DNA from 2 places in the Klebsiella sp. WOUb02 genome. Region 2 is predicted to be linked to the other one. Evidence: predicted binding sites of a transcription regulator. Region 2 holds the regulator's gene; the other holds the start of a gene.
The links. The regulator Fur, encoded in region 2, represses iron uptake genes when iron is present. The targets are predictions, from matches to a motif close to ATAATAATGAGAACNACTATCAA.
Positions count from the first base shown of each region.

Region 1: the regulator Fur is predicted to act here: its motif matches at 5,423-5,445, upstream of ftnA (non-heme ferritin).

Region 1 covers NZ_CP170110.1:479,922-487,712, forward strand. The annotation lists tRNA gene ABOC21_RS08965 (tRNA-Gly) at 145-220, shown strand; tRNA gene ABOC21_RS08970 (tRNA-Cys) at 261-334, shown strand; tRNA gene ABOC21_RS08975 (tRNA-Leu) at 348-433, shown strand; gene ABOC21_RS08980 (metallophosphoesterase) at 638-1,573, shown strand; gene ABOC21_RS08985 (DUF805 domain-containing protein) at 1,751-2,317, shown strand; gene ABOC21_RS08990 (YecA family protein) at 2,404-3,072, shown strand; gene tyrP (tyrosine transporter TyrP) at 3,103-4,314, opposite strand; gene ABOC21_RS09000 (YecH family metal-binding protein) at 4,508-4,747, shown strand; gene ftnA (non-heme ferritin) at 4,784-5,281, opposite strand; gene ABOC21_RS09010 (RpiB/LacA/LacB family sugar-phosphate isomerase) at 5,715-6,353, shown strand; gene ABOC21_RS09015 (MFS transporter) at 6,392-7,791, opposite strand, start outside.
Region 2 covers NZ_CP170110.1:2,157,826-2,165,616, forward strand. The annotation lists partial or broken gene ABOC21_RS17355 (IS4 family transposase) at 1-1,111, opposite strand, end outside; gene pgm (phosphoglucomutase (alpha-D-glucose-1,6-bisphosphate-dependent)) at 1,226-2,866, opposite strand; gene seqA (replication initiation negative regulator SeqA) at 2,900-3,448, opposite strand; gene ybfF (esterase) at 3,632-4,405, shown strand; gene ybfE (LexA regulated protein) at 4,539-4,832, shown strand; gene fldA (flavodoxin FldA) at 4,983-5,513, shown strand; gene fur (ferric iron uptake transcriptional regulator) at 5,806-6,258, shown strand; gene chiQ (ChiQ/YbfN family lipoprotein) at 6,338-6,670, opposite strand; gene chiP (chitoporin ChiP) at 6,718-7,791, opposite strand, start outside.

The sequences.
Region 1 (7,791 bases), 1.7 Mb from region 2:
GGCGTAATTTTCAGCAAACGACGCAAGGTTTTAAAAAATATCGTTGACTCATTGCGCCAGGTAAGTAGAATGCAACGCATCGAACGGCAGCACAGTTCGCCAGACGATAACAAAATCAAATGATTAGCAGATTACCTTGCTAATGCGGGAATAGCTCAGTTGGTAGAGCACGACCTTGCCAAGGTCGGGGTCGCGAGTTCGAGTCTCGTTTCCCGCTCCAGTTTAAAAACATCGGCAGTGGCGGGTGTTACAGCATTAAGGGCGCGTTAGCAAAGCGGTTATGTAGCGGATTGCAAATCCGTCTAGTCCGGTTCGACTCCGGAACGCGCCTCCAATTTACATCCCGAGCCCGGATGGTGGAATCGGTAGACACAAGGGATTTAAAATCCCTCGGCCATAGGCTGTACGAGTTCAAGTCTCGTTCCGGGTACCATTGGGATTATAGAATAAAATCAATGATAAGCAGTGTCGTGAAACCACCTACGGGTGGTTTTTTTGTGCCTGAAATCCGCCATTTAGACTGTCGCTTCAGCATATTCTCCTGCCTTGCGGCATATTCCCTTGCAGAGCAGGGCATCACCCGCCAAGCCTGCTACTATCCGTAAGGTCGCACCCGCTAAAATCACAAGGAGTACTGATGCCCGTTTCAGGCCAGACTAAGAGCCGCAAAATTTTTATTGGTGATATTCATGGCCAACACGGCAAGCTTTGCGCCCTGCTGGATCATCTGCGGGCCCGGGAGGGGCTGGATCGCAGCCTGCAGGTTTTTGTCGGCGACCTTATTGATAATCAGCCGGGGAGCCACATCGACCATGCGTCGGTGCTGGAACGGGTGAGGGGAGAGGTTGCCGCCGGCCGCGCCATTTGCCTGATGGGCAACCATGAATTTAACGCCGTTGGCTGGCTGATGCGCCATCCGGAAACGGATCGGCCCCTGCGCCCGCATACGCCGAATAACCGCCGCCAGCATCAGGCCTTCCTCGACGACGTCACGGAAGATAGCGCGCAGCACCTGCTGTGGGTCGAGTGGTTTAAAACCCTGCCGCTGTTCGTCGATTTTGGCGATATTCGCGCGGTGCACGCCTGCTGGGACCAGAACGCTATTGCCCGGCTTCGCCCGTGGCTTGATGAAGAGAACCGGCTGAAACCGGAGAACTGGGTGCACGCCTTTGATAAACGGCACGTCCTGTTCCACCTGCTGGAGACGATACTCAAGGGGCCAGAACTGGCGCTGCCTGAGGGCTACAGCTTTCTGGATAAAACCGGGGTCGAGCGGCGCCATATTCGTATCCGCTGGTGGCTTAACGAAGCAACAACCTATCGCCAGATTGCTCAGGTCCAGCCCGAAATGGTTGGCCGGATCCCGGATATTGCGCTGGAGAAAAGCGCCTGCGCTGTGCCCGAGGTTGCCGTTGTCGTCGGGCACTATACCCTATCCGCCGAACCGCAGGCGCTGAGCGAGCGGGTGGTGTGCGTTGACTATAATGCGGCAAAAGCGAACCATCCCCTGCGCGCGTGGATCTATGACGACGGCCAGACGACGGTGGCGAACGGACGCTTCGTCAGCGTTTGAGGCCGATTTTCCGCATTATCGTCATGGCGCCCGGCGGTCAAGCCCTCAGTTTTCTCCGGCACATTTCTGGCAAACTGCGCTAAAATAGCGCTCCGGCGCGCGCCTGCGGGCCGGATAAACTGCCTTTGGGACCATATGCCGTTACTGCAATAATAATTATTTTTAATGAGGGATTTTATGGCTACGTTGCTTGAAAGCTACGGTAACTGTTTTCGGAAATATGCCACCTTCCGCGGCCGCTCGGCGCGCCAGGAGTACGCGGTATTTACCGTTGCTAACTTTGTGCTGTCGGCGATTCTGGGGCTGATCCCGGTTATCGGCGGGCTGTTTAGCCTGATTATCATTATTCCGGGGATCGCGGTGGCGGTGCGACGCCTCCACGATCTGAATCGCTCCGGCTGGTGGCTGCTGGCGCCTTTCCTGATCCTGATCATCGGCCTGATTGGCGTTGCCGGCACCGTTGAAGAAGGCGGGGCGGCGGCATGGGTATGGCTGATGGTGGCCGGCGGCGTCATCTCGCTGCTGATGTCAATCTGGCTGCTGTTCGCCCGAGGTACCGCCGGGGTTAACCGTTTTGGCGACGTTCAGCAGGATAATAACGCCGCCGGCGCGCAGAGCACCTCCGTCTCTTCCGCCGACGACGTCAGAGAGCGCCTGGCTCAGGCCACAAAAATGCGCGATGACGGTACGATCAGCGAAAGCGAATATGAAACGATGCGCTCGAGCATTATTAAGGATATTTAACCCGCGCAGAATGCCCGCGCCGGGTGGTTTTCTCCCGGCATTTCCGCTACTGTATGCGCCATTTTTCTATGACGACGAGCCTGTTTATGAAAACCGGACCCCTGAACGAAAGCGAACTTGAATGGCTGGACGATATCCTGTCGAAATACGCCACCGACGGCGCCATCCTTGATGTCTCCGAGCTTGATGGCCTGCTGACGGCGATCCTCTCCGGGCCAGCCGAGATTGAACCCGCCCGGTGGCTGCTGGCTATCTGGGGCGGCGCCGACAGCGTGCCGCGCTGGGCCAACGATCGCGAGCGCGACCGCTTCGTTAACCTTACTCTGCAGCATATGAGCGATGTCGCCGAGCGCCTGGAGGAGTATCCGGAGCAGTTCGAGCCGCTGTTTGGTACGCGCGAAGAGGAAGGCCAGGAGCTGACTATCGTAGGCGAGTGGTGCTTTGGCTATATGCGTGGCGTCGGCCTGGGCCGCTGGGCGTCTTTACCGGCGGAACTGCAGGCCGAGCTGGATATCATCGCTTTGCACGGGACGGAAGCGCAGTTCCCGGCGGTTGAAGCGCTCTCTGTCGATGATTTCCTCGCCAGCGTGGAGCGTATTAAACCGGCGGCGCTGGCGCTTTATCAATACTGGACGGAGCATGCGCAGCCGGCGGAAGTGCAGCAGCCGATCCGAAATGATGCCAAAGTTGGCCGTAACGATCCCTGTCCGTGCGGCAGCGGTAAGAAATATAAGCAGTGCTGCTTAGCAAAATAAAATAAGGGGCCGACAGGGCCCCTTACTCTTTTATCCGACGGCGGGTAAAACGCCGATTGCGATACAAAACTGAATCAGCACGATAGCGATCCCGGCCAGCAGGACCAGCCACAGCGCCGGCGCTCCGCCGATAACGCGCCACGCCGCCTGCGGATGCTGCTGGCGGCTCTTCATCACCAGCAGCGCAGGCAGCATCAGCGCCAGTACGGCCAGGGCAACGCCGGCGTAGCCCAGCGCCATCACGAAACCCCGCGGATAGAACAGGGAGAAGGCCAGCGGCGGCACAAAGGTGATGACGCCGCTTTGTACCCGCCCGCCCGGCGTATTTTTACGCTGGAACAGGTCGGCCAGATAATCGAACAAGCCCAGCGCGACGCCGAGGAACGACGTGGCCAGCGCCAGGTCGGCAAACAGATGAACCGCCAGTTCGACGTGCGGTGAGGCAACGACCTCTCTGATAGCCTCGAGCAGGCCGTTCAGGCCGGCATGCTGTCCGAGAAGAGCGGCAAAGGTTGGTGAGCTAATGCTGCCCAGCGTCGCCAGCTGCCAGAAAATATAGGCCACCAGCGGGATAAAGCTGCCGATGATAAATACCCGCCGCAGTTTACGAATATCGCCGTTAAGGTAGCTGACGATGCTCGGTACGCTGCCGTGAAAACCGAAAGAGGTAAAAATAACCGGGATCGCCGACAGCGCCAGTCCCTGCTGAAGCGGCAGAGTCAGCAGGTTTATCTGATGGATATGCGGTAGCAGCAGGGCCAGCATAATAGCGAGAAAAATAATCTTGGCGCTGAATAAAAAGCGGTTGCACAGATCGACCAGCGAGGTCCCGAGGCAAACCACCGCCCCGCCAATGCCGGTAAACAGCAGCACCCCGCCTGCCGGCGGAAGATTCCACTGCAGCCACTGGTTCAGGCTGGAGGCCAACAGCTCGCCTGCGCCGCTGATATAGGCGGCCGTCAGGGCGTACATCAGAAACAGCATGCAAAATCCGGTGGCCCACTGCCCGTAGCGCCCGAGGTAGCGGGCGGCGAGAGAGCCGAGCCCCATATCGGCCGGCACGTGCTGATAGACCTCCAGCAGCAGCAGCGCGGTATAGCACATCAACGCCCACAGGGCGATCAGCAGCCCGAGCGTGACGCCGAAACCGACGCCAGCGGATGCCAGAGGCATTGCCAGCATCCCTGCGCCAATAGTGGTCCCTGCCACGATTAAAATACTACCAAGAGTGCGATTCTTCACGTTTCTCTCTATCCATGAAGGAATTAACAATAAAATATGTCGCGCAGAGTATGTGAAATCGGCAGGTTCGTCAAATGAGGGTTACAGTGCTTGTCAGTAAAAGTTTACACGCCGGGAACCCGCGCTAATGCTGCGCTGGCGCAAGGCCTGAAGCTGTAAGGTGGTTTATCGTGGGCGTTTTACAGGAGGAGTTATGCAATCTATTCACGGTCATGAAGTTCTGCAGATGATGATCGCTTCAGGTGAACCCTACAGCGTTGCCAGCCTTGAAGCGGCGATAGTCGCCCGCTTTGGCGAGAAGGCCCGTTTTCATACCTGTTCGGCGGAAAATCTCACCGCCGGAGAGCTGGTGATATTTTTACAAAAGAAGGGAAAGTTTATTGCCGCAGATGCCGGATTTAGTACCAGCGAAAGTAAAATCTGTCAGCATTAATTGGGCGACAATGCCGAAGCATTGTCGCCGCTATAATTATTTCTGCGTATCGAGCGTTGCCAGCTCTTTATCAATAAAGTACAGACCTTCGCCGCTTTTACCGGCGAGGGTAAGTTTATCAATAACGGATTTAAACAGTTTCTCTTCTTCGTGCTGCTCGGCAACATACCACTGCAGGAAATTAAAGGTCGGATAATCCTGAGCGGACATGGCGGCGTGGGCCAGAGCGTTAATTTGCTGGGTGATCAGCTGCTCGTGTTCGTAGGTGACGCGGAACAGTTCATCCAGCGATGCGTACTCGGCAAACGGAGAGGAAATGGCGTTGATGCAGGGCAGGCTGCCGGTGTCGGTCAGGTAGTCAAACAGGCGCTGCATATGGGTCATCTCTTCCTGAGCGTGACGACGAAGAAACGCCGCCGCCCCTTCAAAGCTATGATAGCTGCACCAGGCGCTCATTTGCTGATAAAGCAAAGAGGAATAGAGTTCAAGGTTCATCTGCTCATTGAGCTTATCGATCATTTCTGTTTTCAGCATAGCGCGTGCTCCAAAATATAGGCATAAAGATTATTGTGCGCTCACTATAAGTTGTTATTTATTTATTTGCAAAAAGTAAATTAAAAAAACATTTATTAAAAATGAAAATGGGAATAAAACGCATTGGCAATTTAATAATTAATGAGAATGGTTTTAATTTATATTTAATAAATAACGCTAAGCGATCGCGGCGGATAAATGTGAGAAACCGCATAACCGACGACCGGGGGCCTGGCGCGGAGCTTGCCGATTGCGGAGCGGCAGGGAGGCGGATGTGGGAAGGGCGAGGGGCGAGGGCAAAAGTGTGAAGCACTACGTGATTTATAAAACAACTTTTCATAAAATTTGAAAGTGCGTTTGTTAAGTAGTAATGTCATAGCAACGTTAACGACCTATCGCTGAAGCACCCGCAAAGCATTCAGGAGAGTAAAGCATGAAAATTGCACTGATGATGGAAAACAGCCAGGCAAACAAAAATGCCATCATCCTCAACGAGCTCAACGCCGTTGCCGACGAGAAGGGCTTCCCGGTGTACAACGTGGGGATGAGCGATGAGCACGATCATCATCTGACCTATATTCACCTGGGCATCATGGCCAGCATTCTGCTGAATTCGCAGGCGGTGGACTTCGTGGTCACTGGCTGCGGCACCGGCCAGGGCGCGCTGATGTCCTTGAACATCCATCCGGGCGTGGTATGCGGCTACTGTATCGACCCGGCCGACGCCTTCCTGTTTGCCCAGATCAACAACGGCAACGCGCTCTCTCTGCCGTTTGCGAAAGGGTTCGGCTGGGGCGCAGAGCTGAACGTACGCTTTATTTTCGAAAAAGCGTTCACCGGCCGCAACGGGGAAGGCTATCCGCCGGAGCGTAAAGAGCCGCAGGTACGTAATGCCGGTATTCTGAATACGGTGAAAGCGGCGGTGGTGAAAGAGAATTACCTCGACACGCTGCGCGCTATCGATCCGGAGCTGGTTAAAACCGCCGTTTCCGGTCCGCGCTTCCAGCAGTGCTTCTTCGAGAATTGCCAGGATAAAGAGATCGAAGCGTTCGTGCGCCAGATCGTCGGTTAATCACCAGCAGGGCCAGCCGCGGCTGGCCCTGATTGCGCTTATGCTTTTTTGTTCGACACGCTGCTTCCGGCATCCGCGGCCAGCTTCAGGCTATCCACCATTCCCACCAGACAAATCAGCGCAATAAACGCGAACGACAGGCGAAAGCTAATGCCGGGCAGGCTCGACAGGCTCAGCCATTCGCTCAGCTTTTCCCCGATACGAATGCCTATCGCGCCGAGGGTTATCCCTAAGCCAACCGCCAGCTGCGAGGCGGTGCTGAACAAGGTGTTGGCGTAGCTCATTTGCGCCGGCGGGACATCGGCAAAGGCCAGAGTGCTGATGCCGGTGAACTGAATCGAACGGAAAACGCCGCCAAGATACAGGATCGTCAGGATTAACCACACCGGCGTTTGCGGGGTTAAAAACGCGCAGGCCAGCAGCGACAGAACGTTAAGCGCGCCGTTAATCAACAGCAGGCGGCGAAAGCCGAGCCAGCGGATAAGCGGCGTGGTCGCGGGCTTAATCGTGAAGTTGCCGACGAACACGGCGAGCACCAGCAGCCCCGAGTGGAAGGGATCCATGCCGAATCCAACCTGGAACAGCAGCGGCAGCAGGAAGGGCACGGCGCTGATGGAGGCGCGAAATAGCGAGCCGCCGTACATGGTGACCCGGAACGTGGGGACCCGCAGCGCGTCGAGGCGCACCATCGGCCAGGCGGCGCGGCGGAAGTGGCGCAGCGAGAACAGCATGCAGCCGATCCCAAGCCCCAGCAGCGCCAGGGGCTTCCAGCCCTCGGGCCGATTGTCGCCGAGGATCTCCATGGCGCTGACCAGGCTGACCATCGCCACCGAGGTGGCCAGGAAGCCGGGAAGGTCGAACGGCCGCCGCTCCTCCTCGCGGATATCGGGAATAATGCGCAGCGACAGAGCCATCGCCGCGAGGCCCAGCGGGACGTTAATAAAGAAAATCCAGTGCCAGCTGGCGTAGCTGGTAATAAAGCCGCCCAGCGGCGGGCCAATAATCGGCGCCACCAGCGCGGGCCAGGTCAGCGTCGCAATGGCCTTAATTAGCTGGTGCTTCGGGGTGGTACGCAGCACCGCCAGCCGGCCGACCGGGACCATCAGCGCGCCGCCCATCCCCTGCAGGATGCGCATGGCGACAAAGGTATCGACGCTGGTTGAAAGGCCGCAGAACACCGAGGCAAGGGTAAAAATCGCCAGCGCGAGAGTGAAGACCCTGCGCGCGCCGAAACGATCGGCTATCCAGCCGCTGGCCGGGATCAAAACCGCCAGCGTAATCAGGTAGGCGCTGATCCCGATATTGAGATCCACCGCCGCCACGCCAAAATCTTTCGCCATATCCGGTAGCGCGGTGGCGATCACCGTACCGTCGAGAAACTCCATGAAAAAGGCCCCGGCAACCAGCAGCGCTGGCGCCGAGAACGCCCGGTCTTCCC
Region 2 (7,791 bases):
TCTGATAAGGCTCCACTCCTTTCAGACTGTACGCCATCTGAGCCATCATGTACCGCAGCAGGTTGTATGCCAGTACCACACCCCATAACTCCTGCCGCACCAGTTCCGGTTTTTTGCTTCTCAGCGTCAGTTCATTATTCAGCAGATGCTGCTTCATCTCCCTGAACCCGTGCTCTATTTCCCATCGCTGGCTGTACAGCTCCACGATATCCGCTGTCGGATACCTCAGCGGGTCACACATTGAGGTCAGTATCTGCACCGTTTTACCGTTCACTTCTTTACTTATCAGCCGGGCTGTCAGCGTCGCCGGAGCATCACACCATTTCTTCCTTGCCTGCGGTGACAGCTTCAGCTCAACCAGCGCCTGTCCCGCACCCAGTTTCCTGACAACCTGATACTGTGCTCCCTTACGCAGAGGCAACATCCAGTGTCTTTCCGTTCCCGCTGACTGCCAGTGATGAAGCAGACCCAGGGCATAAAAGCCTTTGTCCATAATGGTCAGGGTACGGTCGGGCGTTTGTGCTGTAAGCTGAGCAGCAAGCTCTGCTTCACCGCTGTCAGTGACGCTGGTGAAAGCGACCGCTGAGAGTAGATGGCTTGTGACTTCCATCTGACAGACCATACGCACCTGTGGCCATTCTGAACAGCTATACGCATTCGCTGTCCTGCCGAAAGCAGCGTCATTTTCCGGTGTATCAGGGGTCCGCCACACTGTGCCGTCTACGGCCATTAGCGTGAGTCCATTCCAGTGTGACAGCGGTAATTTTTCGAACCACAGCTGTTGTGTTTTCTCGAACATCAGGCGGACAACATCCTCCCCGAGCCGCTGACGGGCCTGAACAACGGCACTGGGTGCCACAAAAGGTCTTTTTCCGGGCAGAAGAATATCAAGGTGGGAGACAATCTGATTCATGGAGTGGGAGCGGAACAGGGCCATACCGGTTACTGCCCAGACCATCATTTCCATAGAGAGGCGGCGTTTTCGCAGAGTCACCACGCCAGTATCAGCCAGACACTGGTCAATCAGCTCTGGTGACAGCAGGTCTGAGAGAGCGGCAAACTCCTGAGGAGTAAAATTATGAACGGCATCAAGAGCCTGACTAAGTAGCATAAAAAAATCCGTAATCTTCCATGAGATTACGGATTCTTGCACAGCCACCGGATCGTTCAACCGATCATTTCATGCTTAACTGATCGGCATTAAGCCCTGCGGCTCCTTTTTCGTTTAGGCGTTTTTCAGCACTTCGCTGACAATTTCTACCGCCTCTTTCTCAATCTGCTTGCGATGCTCTTCGCCGAGGAAGCTTTCGCAGTAGATCTTGTAGGCGTCTTCCGTGCCTGACGGACGGGCGGCAAACCAGCCGTTATCGGTCATCACTTTCAGGCCGCCGATCGACGCGCCGTTGCCCGGCGCGGCGGTCAGGCGAGCGGTGATCGGATCGCCCGCCAGCGTGCTTGCGCTGACCATCTCCGGCGACAGCTTCGACAGCGCCGCTTTTTGCGCGGAGGTTGCCGATGCCTGCAGACGGTTATAGCTCGGCGCGCCGAAGCGTGCGGCCAGCTCATCGTAGTGCTGCTGCGGATTTTTGCCGGTGACGGCGGTGATTTCCGCGGCCAGCAGGCACATGATGATACCGTCTTTGTCGGTGGACCACGGCGTGCCGTCAAAACGCAGGAACGAAGCGCCCGCGCTCTCTTCACCGCCGAAGCCAAAGCTGCCGTCAAACAGGCCGTCAACGAACCATTTAAAGCCCACCGGCACTTCCACCAGCTTACGACCGAGGTCGCCGACCACGCGGTCGATCATCGCCGAGGAGACCAGCGTTTTGCCGACGGCAACCTCTTTGCCCCACTGCGGACGGTGCTGGAACAGATAGTTAATCGCCACCGCCAGATAGTGGTTCGGGTTCATCAGCCCGGCCGGGGTCACGATGCCGTGGCGGTCGTAATCCGGATCGTTGGCGAAGGCCAGATCGAACTTATCGCGCAGCGCCAGCAGGCCGGCCATCGCGCACTCGGACGAGCAGTCCATGCGGATGGCGCCGTCTTTATCCAGGTGCATAAAGCGGAAGGTTTGATCGACATGATCGTTAACGATGGTCAGATCCAGCTTGTAGTGCTCGGCGATGCGCTTCCAGTATTCAATCCCGGAGCCGCCCAGCGGATCGACGCCAAGCTTGAGGCCCGCTTTTTGAATCGCCGCCATATCGACGATATCCGCCAGCCCTTCAATAAACGGCTGAACCAGATCTTGCTCTTTGACGTGGCCCGAGGCCAGAGCCGCATCGAGGGAGATGCGCTTCACGCCCTGCAGGCCGGAAGCCAGCAGCTCGTTCGCCCGGTTCTCCACCACTTTGGTGACGTTGGTATCAGCCGGACCGCCGTTCGGCGGGTTGTACTTGATACCGCCATCTTCCGGCGGGTTATGCGACGGCGTAATCACGATGCCATCCGCCAGAGGGCCACCTTTTTTGTTGTGCACCAGAATGGCGTTGGAAATCGCCGGCGTCGGAGTGAAGCCGTTGTTTTCCTGCACGATCACATCAACACCGTTAGCGGCCAGCACTTCCAGGACGGAAATAAAGGCCGGCTCGGAGAGCGCATGAGTATCCTTGCCGACGTAGCAAGGACCGGTAATACCGTTCTTCGCGCGATCTTCCGCAATCGCCTGAGCAATCGCCAGGATATGCTGCTCGTTGAAGTTATGGCGCCCTGCGCTGCCGCGATGGCCAGAGGTCCCGAACTTCACCGCATGCTCCGCGTTGCCTGCTTCCGGCTGCAGTACATAGTACTGGGCAGTCAGCTGGGCGACGTTAATCAAATCACTCTGTTGTGCAGGCTGCCCCGCACGCTTATCGATTGCCATTGCCTGATCCTTCTGATGCAAGGGTGAATAAAGCTAGATCGTGCCGCAAACCTTCTCAATCAACTCCGTGGGGAATTGCATTGACTGCATGATATGTTCAATCATGCTGCATTTACGGCCAGTATTGGTATTGGTAATCACCCACCACGGCGTGCCGGGTACCTGCTTAGGTTTGGTCTGATTGCCGCTTTTCAGCAGAACGCGGGCGTCTTCAGCGAAATAGGTACGCGTACGTCCGTGCAGTGATTCGGTGGCCGCAGCAAACGCTTCGCCGTCCAGCGAGTAGAGCGTCGTTAGCACCAGCATAAAACGATTTACCGCGCGCTTTTGATCGGCGTATTCATCAGATAACAGCAGCTCGCGCATCGCGCGAACCTTATCTTTCGCCGGGTTGGCAGGCTTGACCTCAACGGCAGCGGTCGGAGCCTGCGCCGGGGCGGCTTTCGCAGCGGCGGCGGCGGTCTGGGAAGCGGCGGAAAATTTCAGCATGCGCCGTAAAATGTCGGATGCACTCTCACCAATATGCTGGGTGTGGCTGGCAATATAGCGATAGAGATCATCATCAACTTCAATTGTTTTCATCTTAATCCAGTGCGATATCTTATTCTGAATACAAGTTGTCAGGATTATAAGGACAAATCCTGACCGCGGATAGCGTCAAACCAGGATGGCGGTAAAACTCAGAGAGCTCTGGGTCTTGCAGCCGGATGGCAGAATGTCCAACATAATACCCTAACCCGACGGAGCGAAAAAAAGAACTTTGCCATGAAATTAAATAGCCGCGCGCAATCTGCACAAAATCCGCACAATAATTCCCCTGTGGTCCTCGTTCACGGTCTGTTTGGCAGCCTTGATAACCTGGGGATCCTCGCACGCGACCTGGTTGCCGACTACGATATCCTGCAGGTCGATATGCGCAATCACGGCCTTTCCCCGCGCGATCCGCAGATGACCTACGCCGCTATGGCTGAGGATCTGCTCGACACCCTTGACGATCTGCAGCTGGAAAAAGCGACCTTTATCGGCCACTCGATGGGCGGTAAAGCGGTGATGGCGCTAAGCGCCCTGGCTCCTGACCGCATCGACGGCCTGGTGGCTATCGATATCGCGCCGGTGGATTATCACGTCCGCCGCCATGACGAAATCTTTGCCGCCATCAACGCCGTGACCGCCGCCGGCGCCGCAACCCGTCAGCAGGCGGCGGCAATTATGCGCCAGCATCTACAGGAGGAGGGCGTGATTCAGTTCCTGCTGAAGTCCTTCGTTGACGGCCAGTGGCGGTTTAACGTGCCGGTCCTGTGGGATCAATATAGCCATATCGTTGGCTGGCAGCCGGTTCCCGCCTGGCCGCATCCGGCCCTGTTTATCCCGGGCGGCAACTCACCCTACGTGACCGATGAGTATCGCGACGCGCTGCTGGCTCAGTTCCCTCAGGCCCGCGCGCACGTGATTGCCGGCGCGGGCCATTGGGTCCATGCGGAGAAACCGGAAGCGGTATTGCGCGCCATTCGCCGATATCTCTCCTCTTTAGCGGCATAACTGGCTAAAAACTGCCCGACCGCGCCGCAGAATGCCCGCGGTCGTTGGCGCAGCGGTTCGCCTGATGTATTATGGCGCGCTATCTGTGTCGGCAATGGCCCGACAATTTGTTTCCCCGAAGTCACTCTGAATCATGGCAAAAGAACAAACGGACCGTACGACATTAGATTTGTTCGCAACCGAGCGTCGCCCGGGTAGACCAAAGACCAATCCGCTTTCGCGCGACGAGCAGCTGCGCATCAATAAACGCAACCAGCTTAAACGCGACAAAGTTCGCGGCTTAAGGCGCGTGGAGCTCAAGCTCAACGCTGAAGCGGTTGATGCGCTCAATGAGCTGGCCGATGCCCGCAATATGAACCGCAGCGATCTGATTGAAGAGATGTTGATGAACCAGCTGGCGGCCCTGCATAGCCAGAGTAAAGCCTGAGAAACCGCAAAAACAACACTTTCATGTAGCAGAGTGTGCAGTCGGGCGTGATTGCTGTTTCCGCGCCCTTCCCTGTTCTGCTATGATTGCCGTTATCTGCGGGCATTACGCCACTACCACATCATTAAGTTTCAAGAGGTTATTTTACTCATGGCAATCATCGGCATCTTTTTTGGCAGCGACACCGGCAACACCGAAAATATTGCAAAAATGATCCAAAAGCAGCTTGGTAAAGACGTTGCTGATGTTCACGACATTGCCAAAAGCAGCAAAGAAGACCTGCAGGGTCATGACATTCTGCTGCTGGGCATCCCAACCTGGTACTACGGTGAAGCACAGTGTGACTGGGACGATTTCTTCCCGACGCTGGAAGAGGTCGACTTCAACGGCAAGCTCGTCGCCCTGTTTGGCTGCGGCGACCAGGAAGACTACGCTGAATACTTCTGTGACGCGCTGGGAACCATTCGCGACATCATCGAACCGCGCGGCGCAACCATCGTCGGCCACTGGCCAACGGCGGGCTACCATTTCGAAGCCTCTAAAGGTCTCGCTGATGACGACCATTTCGTCGGTCTGGCTATCGATGAAGACCGTCAGCCTGAGCTGACCAACGAGCGCGTAGAGAAATGGGTTAAGCAGGTTTCTGAAGAACTGCATCTCGAAGAAATCATAAACGCCTGATCGTTAAACGGCGCTATCCTGGGATATCGCCGTATTAATAGGTAAAAGCAATAAAACTAATAGCTACAAGTTTTTAACTTTTAATCACATATCTGTACAATGTCCTCTGATTTAACGAGGAGACGTGACGCAGTTTGTAGCCTGTGCCTCGTTTTTGACAGCATAAAAGGCTCGATGCTTGCGGTTTTCATTTCATCATGGCAGTTCTATAATGAAACGCATTACATCGGGTGATTCTCTGTATTACTTCCGCTAATGGAAGTAGATCGTTTAGCAACAGGACAGATTCCGCATGACTGACAACAATACCGCATTGAAGAAGGCTGGCCTGAAAGTCACACTTCCACGATTAAAAATTCTGGAAGTGCTGCAGGGGCCGGATAACCATCACGTCAGCGCGGAAGATTTATACAAACGCCTGATCGACATGGGTGAAGAGATCGGTCTGGCCACCGTTTACCGCGTACTGAACCAGTTTGATGATGCCGGCATTGTTACCCGCCATAATTTTGAAGGCGGTAAATCCGTTTTCGAACTGACGCAGCAGCATCATCACGATCACCTGATTTGCCTCGATTGCGGCAAAGTGATTGAGTTCAGCGATGACTCCATCGAAGCGCGTCAGCGTGAAATTGCCCACCGTCACGGTATCCGCCTGACCAACCACAGCCTGTACCTGTACGGCCACTGTGCGGAAGGCGATTGCCGCGAAAATGAACACGCGCACGACGCGGTGGAAAAATAGTTTCCCGCCGCGTAAGCAGCAAAAAGCCAACCCGAAGGTTGGCTTTTTTTATGCCCGCAAATAGGAGGTACGAGGGAAATCAGGGCCGGGTATTGTTGCGGCGGATCTCTTTCCAGATCTGGTCGCAGCGGGCTTTCACCGCCTGATCGTTGCCGGTGCGGGTCGCCAGGATACACTGCTGATAATCCAGCACGCGCACGCTTTCCTGCGTGGCGAACTGCTGGTGCTGCTTATCCTCTTTAAGAACGTTCAGCACGCTCTGGCAGGCCTGAACTTTATCCGGATTCCCTTCTGCCGTATTGATGCAGGCGCTGTAGGCGTCCTTCAATTTAGTATCTTCTTTTGGCGCCGGTGACTGCGTACAGGCCACCAGGCCCGATGCCAGCATGGCGATGAGCAATAGCTTTTTCATAATCAACCTCACGGACTGGCGGCAGGCTTACGCCCGCGGCTGCGGCATCAGAAAATAGTGAACGGAGCAATAACCATAAACTTCACGTCGCGCTCATCCTGGAAGATATTGCCGTAGCCGCCGCTCCAGCTAGGAATATCGGAGTGGTTGTCGTACTGGGTGAAGTGGAGCTTGAACAACGTTCCCTTCGCCCGGCCATCCTGCACGGTATACATGGCATCGAGGCTGTAGGCCGACTCTTCCAGACGTTTGTCGGCGTTGTAGTAGGCATCTGGCGTCGCCATTTTGCCCGGCTTCGCATCCCATGCATAAACGTAAGACGCGCCAAACGCCCAGCCCGGCATATTCCAGTTTTTCATGTCATACATGGCGCCGAAGAACACGGCCTTTTCACCGTTGGCGTTGAAGTCGGAGCGGTTATCCCACCACACGTCCAGGCGACCGTTAGAAGATGCGTAGGTTGGGGTCATACGCTGCAGGAAGTAGCCCTGCTGGCCCTCGGCCTTAACCCAGGTGCCTTCCAGACGCAGGTCCAGCACGTCGGCAACCTTGTAGCCAAAGGTCAGCGCCTGCAGCCAGGCGGTGCCGTCGTAAATATCGTTCGCGCCGCCGTTGCTGACCTTATCGCGGGTGCCGTAGAACTGATAGCTGGTGTTTAACGGGGTGCCGGCAACGTCAAATTTATAGCTGGCCTTAGCAAAATACTGGTCGATATAGCCCTGAGCCTGGCCAAACGCGGCCTCCAGCACGAGGTCGTTTTTAAAATCATATTTGGCGCCGATGGAGTGCAGATAATCGACTTTCGTCTTCTTATCGTTCTGGTAGAACTCATCCATCTCAATGTGCCACGGCGCTTTGTATTCGTTGGTCCACATGTAGGAGAAGCTCAGCGCGCCAGAGTCGCCGTAATCAAAGTTGGCCCCGGCTTCAGCGCCCTGATAAGTGCCCGGCATAAAGCTCCAGTGCGGAGCCAGCAGCGTTTGCCCGGTTGGTTGAATGTAGCCAGCACGCGCCCACACCGGGCCATACTTAAATTTCGCCGCCGCTTTATAGAGGCTGATCCCGCTCTTATCGCCGGAGTAATCTTCGTCGTAGGCTTTATTCCTTGAGGAGAAGGCAAT